2 regions of the Bradyrhizobium sp. SZCCHNS3052 genome follow, and region 2 is predicted to be linked to the other one. Evidence: riboswitches for the same ligand, from Rfam matches in the RefSeq annotation. Region 2 holds a riboswitch; the other holds the start of a gene.

Region 1 (8,152 bases), on a different contig from region 2:
CCATCGTCACCACCGGCACGCCGATGGTGATCCAGCAGATCAAGCACCAGCTCGACCGCATGATCCCGGTCTACCGCGTCGTCGACATGACGCTGACCAAGCGCGCGATCGAGCGCGAGCTCGCGATGGTCAAGGTGCGCGGCACCGGCGAGCCGCGGGTCGAGGCGCTGCGGCTGGCGGATGCGTTCCGCGCCCGGGTGATCGACGCCACGACGGAAAGCTTCGTGTTCGAGATCACAGGCAATACCGACAAGATCACGCAATTCATCGATCTGATGCGTCCGCTCGGCCTGGTGGAAGTCGCCAGGACCGGCATTGCGGCGATCGGGCGGGGATCGGAAGGGATGTGAGCCATGCTGGCGCGCGACTGGTACTACAACGAACGCAACCGGATCGGGCTCGATCATGCCGTCGCCTCGATCTACGGCTCGGGCGATGATGCCGACGAGCGCGCGCGCGCTGCTCTGAAGATGCTCGGCGTCAAGCCGGGCTGGCGGGTGGCGGACATCGGCTGCGGCAACGGCGTGCTGGCGACCGAGGCGGCGCTGCTGGGCGCCGTCGTCGACGCCATCGACATCTCGCCGGCGATGCTGGCGCTGACCCGGATCTACACCCGCGACCGCCGTACCGCGGTGCGGATGCATTCGGCGGGGCTGCTGTCGTTCGCCTATGAGCCGAACTCGTATGACCTGATCGCCAGCGAGTTCACGCTGCATCATCTGCCGGACTTCTGGAAGGCGGTGGCGCTGGCGCGCATCTTCGCGGCGCTGAAGCCGGGCGCGCAGTTCTTCCTGCGCGACATCGTCTATGTCAGCATGCCCGACGGCGTCGAGCGCTCGGTCGAGCAGTGGGCGGATTTCAACATCAAGAACCACGACCTCGCCCGCGACAGCGTCATCACCCACATGCGCGACGAGAACTCGACCTTCGCCTGGGTGATGGAGCGCATGCTGGCCGAGGTCGGCTTCGTCACGGTCTCCGCCGACTACCATGCGCCGATGCACGCGACGTACGTGCTGCAGAAGCCGGCGGGGCAGGGCTGAACGAGCGGTGTTGATGTTTGCGCGAGATGGTGAGGTGGCCCCGCTGCCACCCTCCCCTGGAGGGGGAGGGTCGGTTCACATCGCGCGAAGCGGCGATGTGAACCGGGGTGGGGTGATGCCTCCACGCGCGAGCTGTGCCTGGGGCCCACCCCACCCCGATCGCGCATTGCATGCGCGATCGACCCTCCCCCTCCAGGGGAGGGTGAAGAGTCCCCGTATCGTGGGAGCGTCCTGATGTCCCAGCAGCTCCTCATCGCCTTTGTCACCTTCGCCTTCGTGATGGCGTTCACGCCCGGGCCGAACAACATCATGCTGCTGTCGTCGGGCGTGACCCATGGCTTCCGCCGCACGGTGCCGCACATGATGGGCGTCAGCTTCGGCTTCGCCTTCATGGTCGGCGCGGTCGGCTTCGGCCTCGCGACGGTGTTCATCCGCTATCCCCTGCTGCAGGACGTGCTGAAATATCTCGGCGCGGCCTATCTGATCTACCTCGCGGTCGCCATCGCCTTGTCAGGATCGGCCGAGCCTGACGACGCCAAGCCGCGCGGCCCGATGTCGTTCTGGGGCGCGGCGCTGTTCCAATGGGTCAACGCCAAGGGCTGGGTGATGGTGATCAGCACCATCACCGCCTATGCCGCGATCGCGCGCTTTCCGGCCAACGTGGCGCTGCAGGTCGCGATCAGCTTCGTGATGGCGGTCGCCTCGACCATCACCTGGACGCTGTTCGGCACGGCCTTGCGGCCGCTGCTCAGCTCCGAACGCGCGGTCCGCGGCTTCAACATCCTGATGGCGGTGCTGCTGCTGGCCTCGCTCTATCCCGTGTTCATGGACGCATGAGGGATCGGGCCGCCATGCGAGATCGGGGTTTCCAAGCAGGCCCAAAATGCTCTAGACACGGGCCGGATTTCGTCCGGGCGCAGCCGCCCGTGCCTCACCCAAGCGTCTGACTTTCCAGCCAATTCCGGCCATCTCAAAGAGGAAACGACAATGCGTGTCTACTACGATCGCGACGCCGATCTGAACCTGATCAAGGGCAAGAAGGTCGTCATCGTCGGCTATGGCAGCCAGGGCCATGCCCACGCGCTCAACCTGAAGGATTCCGGCGTCAAGGACGTCGCGATCGCGCTGCGCAAGGGCTCGGCCTCCGCCAAGAAGGCCGAAGGCGCCGGCTTCAAGGTGATGGAAGTCGCCGAGGCCGCGAAGTGGGCCGACCTCGTGATGATGCTGACGCCGGACGAGCTGCAGGGCGACATCTACCGCGAGCACCTGCACGACAACATGAAGCAGGGCGCCGCGCTGGTGTTCGCGCACGGCCTCAACGTCCACTTCAACCTGCTGGACCCGCGCGCCGATCTCGACGTGCTGATGATCGCGCCGAAGGGCCCCGGCCATACCGTCCGCTCGGAGTACCAGCGCGGCGGCGGCGTGCCCTGCCTGATCGCGATCGCCAAGGACTCCTCGGGCAATGCCCATGACCTCGGCCTGTCCTACGCCTCGGCGATCGGCGGCGGCCGCGCCGGCATCATCGAGACCACGTTCAAGGAAGAGTGCGAGACCGACCTGTTCGGCGAACAGGCGGTGCTGTGCGGCGGCCTGGTCGAGCTGATCAAGGCCGGCTACGAGACGCTGACCGAGGCCGGCTACGCGCCGGAGATGGCCTATTTCGAGTGCCTGCACGAGGTCAAGCTGATCGTCGACCTGATCTATGAAGGCGGCATCGCCAACATGAACTACTCGATCTCCAACACCGCCGAATACGGCGAGTACGTCACCGGCCCGCGCATCATCACGCCGGAGACCAAGGCCGAGATGAAGCGCGTGCTCGACGACATCCAGTCAGGCCGCTTCGCGCGCGACTGGATGCTGGAGAACAAGGTCAACCAGACCTCGTTCAAGGCGACCCGGGCCAAGCTTGCCCAGCACCCGATCGAGGAAGTCGGCGCCCGCCTGCGCGACATGATGCCCTGGATCAAGAAGGGCGCGCTGGTCGACAAGTCGAAGAACTGAGGTCTTGCGGCGAAACCGAGAAATGAAAACGGCGGGCAGAGGCCCGCCGTTTTTGTTTGGGGTCGTTGAAGGTCCGCCGGCGCGTTCAGGACGCCGCGCGGCGCGACGCCACCGGCGTCAGCAGGCGGACGATCTCGCTGACGGCGACGAGGCCGACGAGCCAGGCGGCGCTGGTCAGGCCGAGGCGGGCGACGATCGGGAGCGCGAAGCTCGCGGCGCCGCCGAGTGCGGGCGTGGCGGCCAGCAGCACCAGCTCATAGGCGGCGTAGGCACTGGGGAGCGCGACGGCAAGCGCGACCGTCGCTGGTGCTGTGCGCAAGGTCGCCAGGGCCATGCGGGCCACAACGGTGGCGCTGAGCGCCGCCACGCCGATCATGGCGCCCCAGGCCAGCGTGTTGGCATCGACCGGATAGTGCAGCGCGCCGAAGCCGATGCCCTGGTTGACCAGCCAGGCGCCGAGCATCACCGGCAGCGCCGCGCGCAGCGGCAGCATGGCGGCGGCGATCACGGCGAAGGCCGCAAACGGCGTCGCGCAGGCGAACACAAGGCTCGCCAGCGCGCAGGCCCCTGTCAGCAGCGCGAAGCAGAACGCAGCGGCGTGCCGTTGCGGAACGGGCGCGAGGCGAGCCTCGGTACCAGACCGGTCGAGGACGTCGAGAGTCATGGAACATCTCCTTCTGTTGCGATTGTAGTCCATTTCGGCAGCTTCTGTCAGCCGCCGGGAGGTTGGTCGGCAGCGTCACTGCACGCCGAAGCTCGCCACCCGGATGCCGCCGAACACGCCGAAGCCCGGCGCGAGGAATCCGGTCGGGTTCTGGTAGTGATGGTTGAAGAGGTTGTCGATCCGGCCGAACAGCTTGACCTGGTCGGACAGCGCGTAGTCGCTGCGCAGGTTGACGACCGTATAGCCGGGCGCGACGAGGCCGGTGGTCATGCCGTCGCGGCTGACGTCGAGCCAGTCGCCGATGTGCAGCAGCGTCGCTGACAGCGTCAGCGCATCGATCGGCGCCCATGTCGCGGTGGCGCTCCATTTCTCCTTCGGCCGCCGCAACAGCTGCAGGCCGGTGGCCGCATCGACCGCGCGGGTGAACGTGTAGTCCGCACGCAGCGAGATCCGGTCGGTGAGATCAGCGGTCACGAAGCTCTCGGTGCCCTCGGTCGTCGCGAGGCCGACATTGGCGTAGGAGGTGAAGGTCGCGTTGAAATTGATCAAGTCGGTGATGCTGTTGTGGAAGTAGGTCGCGCCGAAGCGGAGACGATCGTCGAACAGCGGCTGCTCGAAGCCGGCGTCGTAGCCGGTGCTCTGCTCCGGCCGGAGGTTGGGATTGGCGAAGAAGTTGAACGCCGGAAAATCCTGGTGCAACTGGCTCAGGGTCGGCGCCTTGAAGCCGGTGCCGTAGCTCGCCTTCAGCTTGGTCTCGGTCACCGGCAGGATCACCGCCGGCGCGATCCGGTAGGTGCCATGGCCGCCGAACTGGTCGTTGACGTCGTTGCGCAGGCTCGCCACCAAGAACCAGCGCTTCACGAACTCGGTCTGCAGCTCGACGAAGCCGGCCTTGTTGCCATTCTCGGCCGAGAGGTCGGCGGTCTTCAGCCGCTCGGTCTGCTGCTCCAGGCCGACGACGAGATTGTTATGCGGCGCCAGCTCGGTCACCGCGTGCCAGTCATACTTGATGCGCTCGCCGGTCGCGACCGCCGCCACCGGATTGCCAGCCGTCAGATCGGACGACCGGTTGTTCACATAGTTGGCGCCGAAGTAGTTCCGGATGCGGCCGCCGAGCAGCGACCACACGGCTTCCTGGCGTGTTGCAAGCTGGTGGACGGTGTGGTTGCTCTGGGCCGCGTCGGGAAAGCTCGGAAAGCCGCTGTCGCCGGTGAACAGCAGCGTCGCGTCGGTGTATCGAATCACCGAGTTCAGCGTCCAGGCCTCGTTGAGGTCGACGCCCAGCTTGGCCGAGGCGGTGACGTTGTCGTAGGCATTGCCGATGGCCTTCTGCCCCGCAGGCAGCAGCTGCCACGGGGTCACCGGAACGTCGCCGGCGTGCAGATGCGCGACATTGATCGCGTAGTTGATATTGTTTTGTGAGCCGCTGACGCCGGCTGACTGGTTGAAGGTCTTGAACGAGCCGCTCTCGACCGAGGCGGTCGCGCGCGCCGGGCCCTCGCCCTTGCGCGTGATCACCGAGATCACCCCGCCGATCGCATCCGAGCCGTAGAGCCCGCTCTGCGGCCCGCGCAGCACCTCGAACTGCTGGATGTCGGCGGCGAGCAGATGCGCGAAATCGAACGCGCCATTGCCGTTGGTGACATCGCCGACGTCGATGCCGTCGATGAAGAGCTTGGTGTGATTGGCGTTGGTGCCGCGCATGAAGACGTTGGTCTGGCCGCCCGGGCCGCCGGCCTGCACCACGTTCAATCCGGGGATCGTGCTCAGGATGTCCGGCACCGTGCGGGCCTGCTGCCCGGCGATGTCCTTGTCGGTCATCACGGTGATCGCATTCGCGACGTGGGCGACTGGCGTGACGACACCGGTCGGGCTGACGGCGACGGGGGGGCTGGCCGGCGCGGCCGGCTTTGCCGCCGGCACCTGCTGATGCGCGGCGTTGCCGGTTCTGCGGGGGATGGCTGGTTTCTGAGCGATCGGCTCGCGCGGCGGGTCGACCTCAACCGGGGGCAGAAGGTCGGGGGAGGCGGATTGCTGCGCTGCTGTGGACGAGGGGCCGAGCAGGGCGAATGACGAGAGGACGCAGAACGACGACAGAAGGGCGCGACTGCGCCTGGCATGGGGAACGGGAGACACGAGGAACCTCGGCATGACGTCAGTGGCACGTCACCGCGAACGAGGTCTCATGCAGGCCTTCGCAGGCTTGCCTGAAAACGATGCCAATAACGCCCCGACCGGCATCCTCGCGTGTGACCACGGCTGACGGCAGGTCTCCTGGCTCGCGGGTCATCACCTCCACGTCGCCTTCCCGGGACCGAGATTTCCCAGTGGCCTTTGACGCGAGATTCGCCGCTTACAGTTGCGGGGGCAGCTGCGGCCTTCAGTCACGTCCCTTGCGAGACGCATCCGGCACCGCATTCCCTTTTGAGCCCCGGTCGAGGGGCACCGTCGCGATCACCGTAGGAGTGCGGGCGCACCAAAGTCAATCCGGCGCCCGGCGATCTCCTGGCGATAACGCTGGCCGGTCGGCTTGGTGATGCCCGGCCGCCTGCGACAGCCATAGCCGTCGTCCCTGCGTTCGCAGTGACCCATAGCCACCGGCGGTCGTGTGGCGAAGGACGACGATCAAGACATTTTCCGCCAATTCACATCACGCGGTATGGGTCCCTGCGTTCGCAGGGACGACAGCGGAGTATGAGAAGGCTCGAGAGTCGTTGCTGATGAGGATCGCGTCTTGTGAGCGCCCGCTCACTTCTCGACCTTGTTGTGCACCATCCAGAATCGCAGCGTGCGCTGGGCGGTGTCGAGCGACAGGCGGCCGTAGTCGCGTTCCGCGAGCTTGAGCGTGTCGCTGTCGATGGCGTGCTTGATTGGCCGGTGGGTCAGGATTTTCGCCACCACCGACCAGGCCAGCCCGGCGGCACGGCAAGGGATCAGCACGATGTCGGTGCGCGGGCCTTCGAGCACCTTGGCCATCATCTCGGTCGGGACGTTGTTGAGCAGGCCGAGTGCGGCGGAAACCTCGCCGAAGCGGCGGGTCTCGGCGAAGAAGGCGATGGCGGCATCGTTGAGCTCGTTCAGCCCCTTCATGCGCTTGACGGCCTCTTCGGCCAGCGTGAAGTCGCGCCCGACCAGGCCGCCGTCGCTGCGCGCAACGTCGGCGATCGCCTTGAGGATCTTCTTGATCTCCTGTTGCAACGCCGGCGGCGCCGAGGCCATCAGCCTGGCGCGCACGGCTTCGGTCGCGCGGCGCAGGAGGTCGCGCAGGTGCTTGGTGGGCAGGTCGACGCGCAGCCCGATGATCTCGGACAATTCGTCGTCGTCCTCGGCATGCGCCATCATCCCGGAATAGCCGGACTCGGAGAAGCGCGCGGTCTGGTTGTTGGCGAGCTTGCGGATCACCCGGCGCTCGCCGCGGTCGACGATGATGTCGGTCACCGCCTCGGTCAGATGCGGACGGCTGGAGATCGCCATCAGGTGATCCTGGCCCTTGGTCGCCGCGACCTCCACCAGCGTATGCTCGGTGAGCCGGCTCGAGTGCATCAGCACGTTCTCGGCCACCGAGATCTCGTCGTCGCGGGCGAGCTGCTGGATCAATTCGACGGGCGCGTAGTCGACCGGCGCGAGATGCTTGCTGAGCTCGGCTCGCGCGCGGGTCTCGACCCGCGAGACCAGCATGCACAGCACGTTGTCGAATACCTTGATCTGGTCCTCGCTGAGGCGTTCGCCGTCATGCAGGAACAGGTTGGTGACCTGGCGCAGCGTGTTGACGCGCTTCGCCGAGGTGCCGCTGCGGACGGCCTCTTCGAGTTCGGTGATGATGGAGTCTTCTGAAGGCGGAAGCTGTTCTGGCTGTGACACGATCGCGCTCGTTTGTCCGGATTGCCGGAGCGACAGCAACGCGATTGTGATCCGCTGCAAGGCTTTCGGCCGGAGCAGTTTTCGGCACGGGCGATAACAATGCGTTAGGGGCCGAAGGCGTAGTACTCCGGAGAAACACGGATACGGAAAATTAAGACGATACATATAGGGGGGATGACGGGCTGGAGCCCGGTCTTCCGGAGATTCGCCGGACAGGCGATGGAATGAGGTGCGAACACCTCCCCGCAGACGCGGCGACGACAGGCCAGCGAAGCGGAAAGGTTAATGATCTCATAAGGTCACAAACCTTCCTTCATCCAACTTGCTCGCTGCCCTCGATCTCACGTCAGCTGTCATCCTCCCAAGCCTTGAAACTTAAATCCCATTCTTGCCGCGGCCATTTTGCCGACGCGCCGTGCGATGCGTGGCGTCACCCGATGTTCCGGGGCAGGCTCGGCGGGCGATGACCTCGCGCGAAAAATCAGCGCCAGCATCCTGCCGCATCTCGTGCGATAATCGCCGCGCAAATCGTTGAGGTCACCATGAAATCCGTCGTCATCACCGGCGCATCCACCGG
Region 2 (8,152 bases):
GCTGCGGACGCGGGCGCGGAACGTGTCGGAGGCCGACACGCCGTCATGCGCTCCGCCGAAACTGTAAGCGGTGCTCTCAAGATACGCTTCGCCGAGCTGCGACCGGCTCGTCCAGTCCATCCCGAGCGCGAGGTCGGCGGCAACGGCGCCGTAGCTGCCGGGCGCGCCGCCGAACACGCGCGCCAGGCTCTCGCCGCGCCGCCGTGCCGCGGCCAGCGGATTGTCGGCATCGTCCTCGTCGAGTGACGCCACCTTCTGCACGGCGAGATCGAACAGCGCGATCTGCGCTTCGAACAGGTCGCGGAACAGCCCCGAGATCCGCAGCGTCGCATCGACGCGCGGGCGGTCGAGCATCGCCAACGGCAGCACGTCGACGCCGGTGACCCGATTGGAGTTGAGGTCCCAGCGCGGCCGCGCGCCGAGATAAGCCAAGGCCTGGGCCAGATCGTCGCCGCCCGTGCGCAGCGATGCGGACGCCCAGAGATCGAGCATGAGCGCGCGCGGGTAGTCGCCATGATCCTGCAAATAGCGCCGGATCACCTCATCAGCCGCGCGTACGCCGACCAGGGCCGCGGTCCGGGTCGGGATCGCGCGCTGATCGATCGCGGTCAGATTGCGGCCCGTGGGCAGCACGTCGAGACGGCCGCGGCTCGGCGCGCCGGCAGGACCGGCAGCGACGCGGCGACCGTCGAGTGCCGCGAGCAACGCGCTGCGTTCGGCCGCAGCGCTCGCGGCGATCCGTGCGGCGATGTCGGCGCGATCGACCGTCACCGCCTGCCCCATCGCCGCCGTGATCGCATCGGCCAGCAGGGCGGTCGCCGCCGTGTCGGGCGCCTCCCCAAACACATGCAGGCGGTCGCGCACCGCGAGCTCCTTGATGTCGCAGAGCTGCGCGTCGAGCTGCGCGATCGCCTCGCGTCCGGTCATGGCACGGTCGAGCCCGCAATCGGCGGCCAAGCCGCCCTGCCAGGCCCGCGCGACGATTTCCTCCTCGAGCAGTTTCAGGCGGCGTTTGTCGAGGCCATCCGCCTCGGCATATTCCTCGACCAGCCCCTCCAGCTCCAGCAGGGATCCGTGCAGACCGGCCTGCGACAGCGGCGGCGTCAGATGCCCGAGCGTCAGTGCCGACAACCGCCGCTTGGCCTGCATCGCTTCGCCGGGATTGTTGACGATGAAGGGGTAGATCACCGGCAGCGGGCCCAGTACGGCGTCGGGCCAGCACGCATTTGACAGCGCCAGCGCCTTGCCCGGCAGCCATTCCAGCGTGCCATGCGCACCAAGATGGATCAGCGCATCGATCCGCTCGGCCTCTCGCAGATATGCATAGAGCGCGACATAGGCGTGCCGCGGCGGCACGCTGGTGTCGTGATAACCGGACTTGCGATCGGCGCGACTGCCACGATCCGGTTGCAACAAGATCAGGAGTTTTCCCGCACGCAGCACCGGAAAATGGAAGGCGCCATCCCGGAACGCCGGGTCCGCTTCCGCCTCTCCCCAGATGTCATGTAGCGCACGCTGCAGATCGTCCGGCAACGGCGCCAGAGCACACCGATAGGCCGCGAGCGGCACCACGAGCTGATCTGCCTCGTCCCGCAGCAGCGTTTCGATATCGTCCGCAGTCGGCGCTACACGGCCGATATCGTACCCCGCCTCCGCCAACAACCGCGCAATGGCGGCTGCGCTTGCGCTGGTGTCGAGACCGACGGCGTAGCCGCAACGCCCGCCGCGCGACGGATAATCGGAGAGTACCAGCGCCACGCGCCGCTCGCTGGCCGGCAGCCCCCGCAATTGCGCCCATCGCGCCGCCAGTTGCGCGACGTAAGCAATGCGGTCCTGTTGAGGCACATAGCGCATCGCGCTGAACTGCAGACGCTCATCCGCCGGCGCCTCGCCCTTGAACGCAATCGGGCGCGCCAACAGCCGGCCGTCGAGCTCCGGTAGCACGACATTCATCGCAAGGTCCGTCGGCGACAGTCCGCGCACCGACGAGGCCCAGGCCTCTTCCGTGCTCTGCGCCTGGATGATTTGCAGAACTGGTGCATCGGCCACGTCGAGCACCGTGGTGCCGTCGTCGCGCAGCGCCGAGAACGCGGTGGCGTTCAAAATGATCGCAGGACGCCGGCGCTGGACGAGTCGCGCCAGTGCATCCCCAATATTGGGATCCTTCAGGCTGGTCACCGCGACCGCGACTGCCGCCAGCCCTTTGGCTTCGATCACCCGCATCAGCTCAGCAATCCCGGCCGTATCGGCAGCGAGCAGGCTCGCACGGTAGAACACGATCAGCGCGCTCGGCCGCGCATCATCATGGCTGCAGAGATCATCGATGCCGACGGCTCCGCGATCGGGCATGAAGCCGACGATCGAACCGATCGCGATCGGTTCGGCAAACTGCGCGTCGCGCCCGAGCAGCGTCGCGAGATAGCGCAGGGCCTCGCGCGCATTGCCGACCCCGCCCTCGTGCAGATAACCGTAGAGACGCGAGGTCGCGTCCTGCGGCAAGGTCGAGAGCTCAGCAAGCCTGTCGTCGGCGCGATCGTCACCCGGCAGTGCCGCGAACAGGATGTGGCGGCTGCGGCAGACCGATGCGATGCGCTCCAGCCCGTAGCGCCAATAGTCGAGCCCGCCGAGACAGCGCACGACGACGGCGCGCGCGCCCAGCACGACGCGGTCGACATAGAGATCGACCGACATCGGATGCTTCAGCCGTTTCAAGCTGGCGAGGCGCAGGCTCGGCAGGTCATCCGACGACACGGTCCAGGCTTCGGCCAGCGCCGACAGGTCGGTGTCCGAGAACGACAGCACGACGATCTCGGCCGGCGACTGTGCAAGATCCACGGCCTGTTCGAGGTCGTCGAGATCCGCGCCCGTCGTCGCCAGCAGGTGCATCGGTGACGCCTATCCTGTGATCAGGCTCTGGATGGCGGCGGCATCGAGGCCGCGCTCGCCGATGATCACCAGCCGCCCCTGCCGCGATTCGCCCAAGCGCCACGGGCGCTCGAACTGATGCTGGATGCGGCTGCCGACGGCCTGCACCAGGAGGCGCAGCGGCTTGCCGGCGACTTCCACGAACCCTTTCACCCGCAACACATCATGTGCGTCGACGGCGGCCGCGATGCGGTCGACGAGCGCATCGGGCGAAGCCTGCGCCGGAACGTCGAGCACGAAACTCTCGAAATCGTCGTGATCGTGCTCGGCCTCGTTGTCGTGATGCGACGGCCGGGCCGCGAGATCGTCCTCCGCGGCGGCACCGAGCCCGAGCAGCACCGAAGCCGACAGCCTGCCGTGCTCCGTCGCGATCACCTTGACGGCACGCTGCACCTTCGCCGCGATCTCGGCGGCGACATCCTTGCGCTGCTCCTCGCTCATCAGGTCGCTCTTGTTCATCACGACGAGATCGGCGCACAGCAGCTGGTCCTCGTAGACCTCCTCCAGCGGATTGTCGTGATCGAGCGACGCATCGGTGGCGCGCTGCGCGGCGAGCGCTTCGGGATCATCGGCGAAGCGTCCCGCGACCACCGCCGGACCATCGACGACCGCAACGACGCCGTCGACGGTGACGCGCGTCGCGATCTCCGGCCAGTTGAAGGCCTGCACCAGCGGCTTCGGCAGCGCCAGCCCCGAGGTCTCGATCACGATATGCTCGGGCGGCTCCTTCTGATCCAGCAGGCTCCTGAGCGCCGGCACGAAATCATCGGCAACGGTGCAGCACAGGCAGCCGTTCGACAGCTCGACGATGCGATCCTCCGGACAGTCCGGCACGCCGCAGCCTTTCAGGATGTCGCCGTCGATGCCGACATCGCCGAACTCGTTGACGATGATGGCGAGCCGGCGACCGTTCGCGGTCTCGATCAGGTTGCGCACCAGCGTGGTCTTGCCGGCGCCGAGGAAACCGGTGACGATGGTGCAAGGCGTCTTGGCGAACGACTTCGTCATGGCGATGCGATCTCTCGTTTTCAGCGTGGCGCTGACAGCGCAGGCACGCGCGCGACGGTGTTCTTGCGAATGTATTCGGGACGCTCGCGCCAGGCCGGCAGACCGGCGTCATGGCGCTGATGCAGTTGCGCAAATGTCAGCACATCCCGCGCATGCAGATCCGGATCGAGCGCGCCGAGCACATAGGTCCATTTGCCCGGCGCCGTCACCGCAACCGTGCACGCACGATTGCAGTTCGACAGACACTCGACACCGACAACGGTGACACCGGCGCGCTGCGCGGTCGGCAACGTCTCGATCGCGGCGAGCAAACGGGCTCCGGCCCGCGGCTGATCAGGCGGCGTAGGTTCCGTCCCCTGCGAACGGCAAGTGACGCAGACGAACAGCGTCGTCTCACCAGTCTCGGATGCGGTCATCAATCAGCCGATCACGCCGGCCGCCGTCGCCGCGGCGACCCCACCCACCAGCACGATGGCAGCGCCCGCGAGCCGCAGCGCCAGCGGCGCAGCCGTCTTGGCCTTCGCCGACAGCAGCCTGGTGCCGAGGAACGCGCCGGCGGCGACGATGGTCTGGATCACGAGCAGACCGACGAGATAGGCCCCGAGCGGGGTATTCTCGGCCCCGACGATCGATTCGCCCAGCGCATATCCATGGACGAGACCGGTCACGGCGAACAGGCCGGCGACGGGCAGCACACCGAAACGGCCACGCATCACCACCACCAGCCCAACCACGACGGTGGTCAGGCCGACCAGCAGCTCGGCAGCCGGGATGTTGGCCTTGGCCACATGAAGGCCGACGCCCGCGATCATCGCGGTGGTGAAGGCGAGCACCGGCGCGAAGCCGCGGCCCAGAAGCGCTGCAACGATGCCCGCGCCCACGATCGCCGCCAGATGGTCGATTCCGATGACAGGATGGCCGAGGCCGGACAGCATCCCCTGCGCAAACGTCTGCGGCAGCTTGCCCCCCATCATGTGATGCGCGAAGGCGGGATCGGTGGCGAGCAGCACCAGGCTCGCGGCTGCAAAGGTCGTGGTACGGGTCAACTTCATGGCCGTCTCCGTCGCTTGCCGGCTCCCCAGAGGACCGGACGATGCGCTGCATCCGACGGCACCCCGCCCATCCCGGCGGGATCAGAACCAGCATCGCGACTCCCCGCGCGACGGGTCGGCCAACAGCAATGTCGACGGCAGGTCTCCTGGCTCTCGGGTCACCGCATGAAGCCACCTTCCCGGTTTCCCAGTGGTGTCTTGGCCTCACACTCGCCGATTACAGTTGCGGGGGCAGCCACGGCCTTGGGTCAAGAACCCGCACCGTGTTCCCTAAATCTCTCCTTTCGGAGAACCGTCATCTGTTAGATACGGGTCGCACCAAAGCCCGTCAATCGGAATCGTCCCCATGGTCCCCGCCCCGCCGCATCCCGCCCTGCCGCGCCTGACGCTGGTGCTCGGCGGTGCGCGCTCGGGCAAGAGCCGCCATGCCGAGGCCCTCGTCACCGCCCTTCCGCCGCCTTGGACCTATGTTGCGACCGCGCAGGCCTTCGACGCCGAAATGACCGACCGGATCGCCCAGCACAAGGCGCGCCGCGCCGAGGGATGGCAGACGCTGGAGACGGCGCATGATCTCGCGGGTCTCGTCCGGGCAAGCGGAGAATCGGGCGTACCGATGCTGATCGATTGCCTGACACTCTGGCTCAGCAACGTGATGCTCGCCGACATGAACGTGGCGGCAAGATCAGCCGAGTTGATCGACGCGCTCAGGAACGCGCATGGCCCGATCGTGGCCGTGTCCAACGAAGTCGGACTGGGCATCGTGCCGGACAACGCGCTCGCACGCGCCTTTCGCGATGCCCAGGGGCGACTGAACCAGGACGTCGCGGCCTTAGCGGATCGCGTGATCCTGATGGCGGCGGGACTGCCGCTGACGTTGAAGTGACGAGGAGACAATGCCGATGACCGGAAGCGCCGACGATTCACGCCACAAGGCGAAGATGGAGAACCGCAAGGCGGTGCAGGATGCCGAGGTCGCCTCCAAAACCGTGGAGAAGGGCCTGCTGATCGTTCACACCGGCAAGGGCAAGGGAAAATCGACGGCGGCGTGGGGCCTGATGCTGCGCGCACTCGGCCGCGGCTTTCGCATCGGCGTCGTGCAGTTCGGCAAAGGCGCGTGGGAAACCGGCGAGCGCAAGGCGATCGAGAAGTTCGGCGATCAGGTGTCGTGGCACACGCTCGGGGAAGGCTTTACGTGGGAGACGCAGGATCGTGCGCGCGACGTCGCCGCGGCCGAGCGCGCCTGGGCGAAGGCTAAGGAGCTGATGGCGGATCCGTCGATCCGGCTCTTGGTCCTCGATGAGCTCAACATCGCGCTGCGCTACGATCACCTTGATATCGCAGACGTCGTCGCCACGCTCGCAGGGCGCCGTCCCGATCTGCACGTCGTCGTCACCGGGCGCAACGCCAAGCCGGAGCTGATCGAGGCCGCCGATCTCGTCACCGAGATGAACCTCGTGAAGCATCATTTCGCGGCCGGCGTGAGGGCGCAGGAAGGCATCGAGTACTGAGCTCATGAGCGCGCGGGCCATCATGTTCCAGGGCACCGGCTCCGACGTCGGCAAATCGCTGATCGTCGCGGGGCTCGCGCGCGCGCTGACATTGCGCGGCCTCAAGGTGGCGCCGTTCAAGCCGCAGAACATGTCGAACAACGCCGCCGTCACCGCTGATGGCGGCGAGATCGGCCGTGCCCAGGCGCTGCAGGCGCGCGCGGCGCGGCGGCCGATGACGGTGCACATGAACCCGGTGCTGCTGAAGCCACAAAGCGAGATCGGGTCGCAGGTCGTGGTGCAAGGCCGCGTCATCGGCACCGCCAAGGCGTCCGCCTATCAGGCGATGAAGCCGCAACTGATGGCGGCCGTGCTCGACAGCTTCCATCAACTCGCGGCGGATGCCGACATCGTGCTGGTCGAAGGCGCAGGCTCCGCCTCCGAGATCAACCTGCGCGGCGGCGACATCGCCAACATGGGTTTCGCGCAGGCGACGCAGATTCCGGTGGTGCTGATCGGCGACATCGATCGGGGCGGCGTGATTGCGAGCGTGGTCGGCACCAAGACGGTGATCGCGCCCGACGATGCCGCACGCGTGGCGGGTTTCCTCGTCAACAAGTTCCGCGGCGACCCCGCCTTGTTTGCATCGGGCATGAACGAGATCGCGCAGCGGACGGGGTGGACGTCGCTCGGGCTCATTCCACATTTTCCGGATGCGCGCCGCCTGCCGGCGGAGGACGCGCTTGGCCTGGCTGAACGGGGATCATCGGGAGGACAGCGACCGAAGGTCGTCATCCTCGCCTACCCGCGCATCTCCAATTTCGACGAGTTCGATCCGTTGCGGCTGGAAGATGGAATCGATCTGCAGTTCTTGCAGCCTGGCACGCCGATCCCCGGCGACGCATCGATGGTGATCCTGCCGGGCTCGAAGGCGACGATCGCCGATCTCGCCGCCCTGCGCGGCGCCGGCTGGGACATCGATCTGGCCGCGCATCTGCGCCGCGGCGGTCGCGTGCTCGGCATCTGCGGCGGCTATCAGATGCTGGGGCGCGTGATCAGCGATCCCGATGGGCACGAGGGTGCAGCTGGTTCCGTCGCGGGACTTGGCCTGCTCGACGTCGAAACGACCCTGACCGATGACAAGGCGTTACGCGAGGTCCAGGGCACGCTGACGCACGATAAGCTCTCGTTCCGCGGCTACGAGATGCACATCGGCCGCACGGAGGGACGGGCGACACAGCGCCCCTTCCTGACCTTCTCCGATGGCCGGCGCGATGGCGCCATCGCGCCTGATGGCCTGGTAGCCGGCTGCTACGTGCATGGCCTGTTCGCCGACGACGGCCTGCGCAGCCATTGGCTGCGCGGCCTCGGCGCGACGACCAGCGGCCTCTCCTATGAGATCGATGTGGACACGACGTTGGATGCACTCGCGGCGCATCTCGAGCGCTACGTCGACGTTGACCGTATCCTGGCATTGGCGAGCAAGCCCGCGCCGCCCGTGGCGGCTACAGGATCCTGACCAGGACGAGTCCTGCGACGACCAGGGCCTGAACCAGACAGGCCAGCCGATACAGCCGCAAGGCCTGCCGGATGTCGGACGCGTCGAGATCGGCGCGCCCGTCGCCCATCCAGGCATCGGTGACGAGATGACCGTGATAGACCCGCGGCCCCGCCAAGCGC

Evidence for each region. A riboswitch is a leader RNA that binds a small molecule or an ion and turns the genes downstream of it on or off. The one in region 2 is predicted to bind cobalamin.
Region 1: linked by a shared signal. The riboswitch ahead of QX073_RS18215 (TonB-dependent receptor plug domain-containing protein) and the one ahead of QX073_RS11400 (HupE/UreJ family protein) in region 2 are both predicted to bind cobalamin.

Annotation. Positions count from the first base shown of each region.
Region 1 is NZ_JAUETB010000005.1:52,936-61,087, reverse strand. It holds gene ilvN (acetolactate synthase small subunit) at 1-350, shown strand, start outside; gene QX073_RS18235 (class I SAM-dependent methyltransferase) at 354-1,043, shown strand; gene QX073_RS18230 (LysE family translocator) at 1,278-1,880, shown strand; gene ilvC (ketol-acid reductoisomerase) at 2,031-3,050, shown strand; gene QX073_RS18220 (hypothetical protein) at 3,136-3,714, opposite strand; gene QX073_RS18215 (TonB-dependent receptor plug domain-containing protein) at 3,790-5,865, opposite strand; cobalamin riboswitch at 5,961-6,179, opposite strand; gene QX073_RS18210 (DUF2336 domain-containing protein) at 6,463-7,575, opposite strand; gene QX073_RS18205 (SDR family oxidoreductase) at 8,118-8,152, shown strand, end outside.
Region 2 is NZ_JAUETB010000002.1:706,536-714,687, reverse strand. It holds gene cobN (cobaltochelatase subunit CobN) at 1-2,886, opposite strand, end outside; gene cobW (cobalamin biosynthesis protein CobW) at 2,896-3,933, opposite strand; gene QX073_RS11405 (DUF1636 domain-containing protein) at 3,954-4,349, opposite strand; gene QX073_RS11400 (HupE/UreJ family protein) at 4,353-4,985, opposite strand; cobalamin riboswitch at 5,104-5,297, opposite strand; gene cobU (bifunctional adenosylcobinamide kinase/adenosylcobinamide-phosphate guanylyltransferase) at 5,332-5,868, shown strand; gene cobO (cob(I)yrinic acid a,c-diamide adenosyltransferase) at 5,885-6,493, shown strand; gene QX073_RS11385 (cobyric acid synthase) at 6,498-7,991, shown strand; gene cbiB (adenosylcobinamide-phosphate synthase CbiB) at 7,978-8,152, opposite strand, start outside.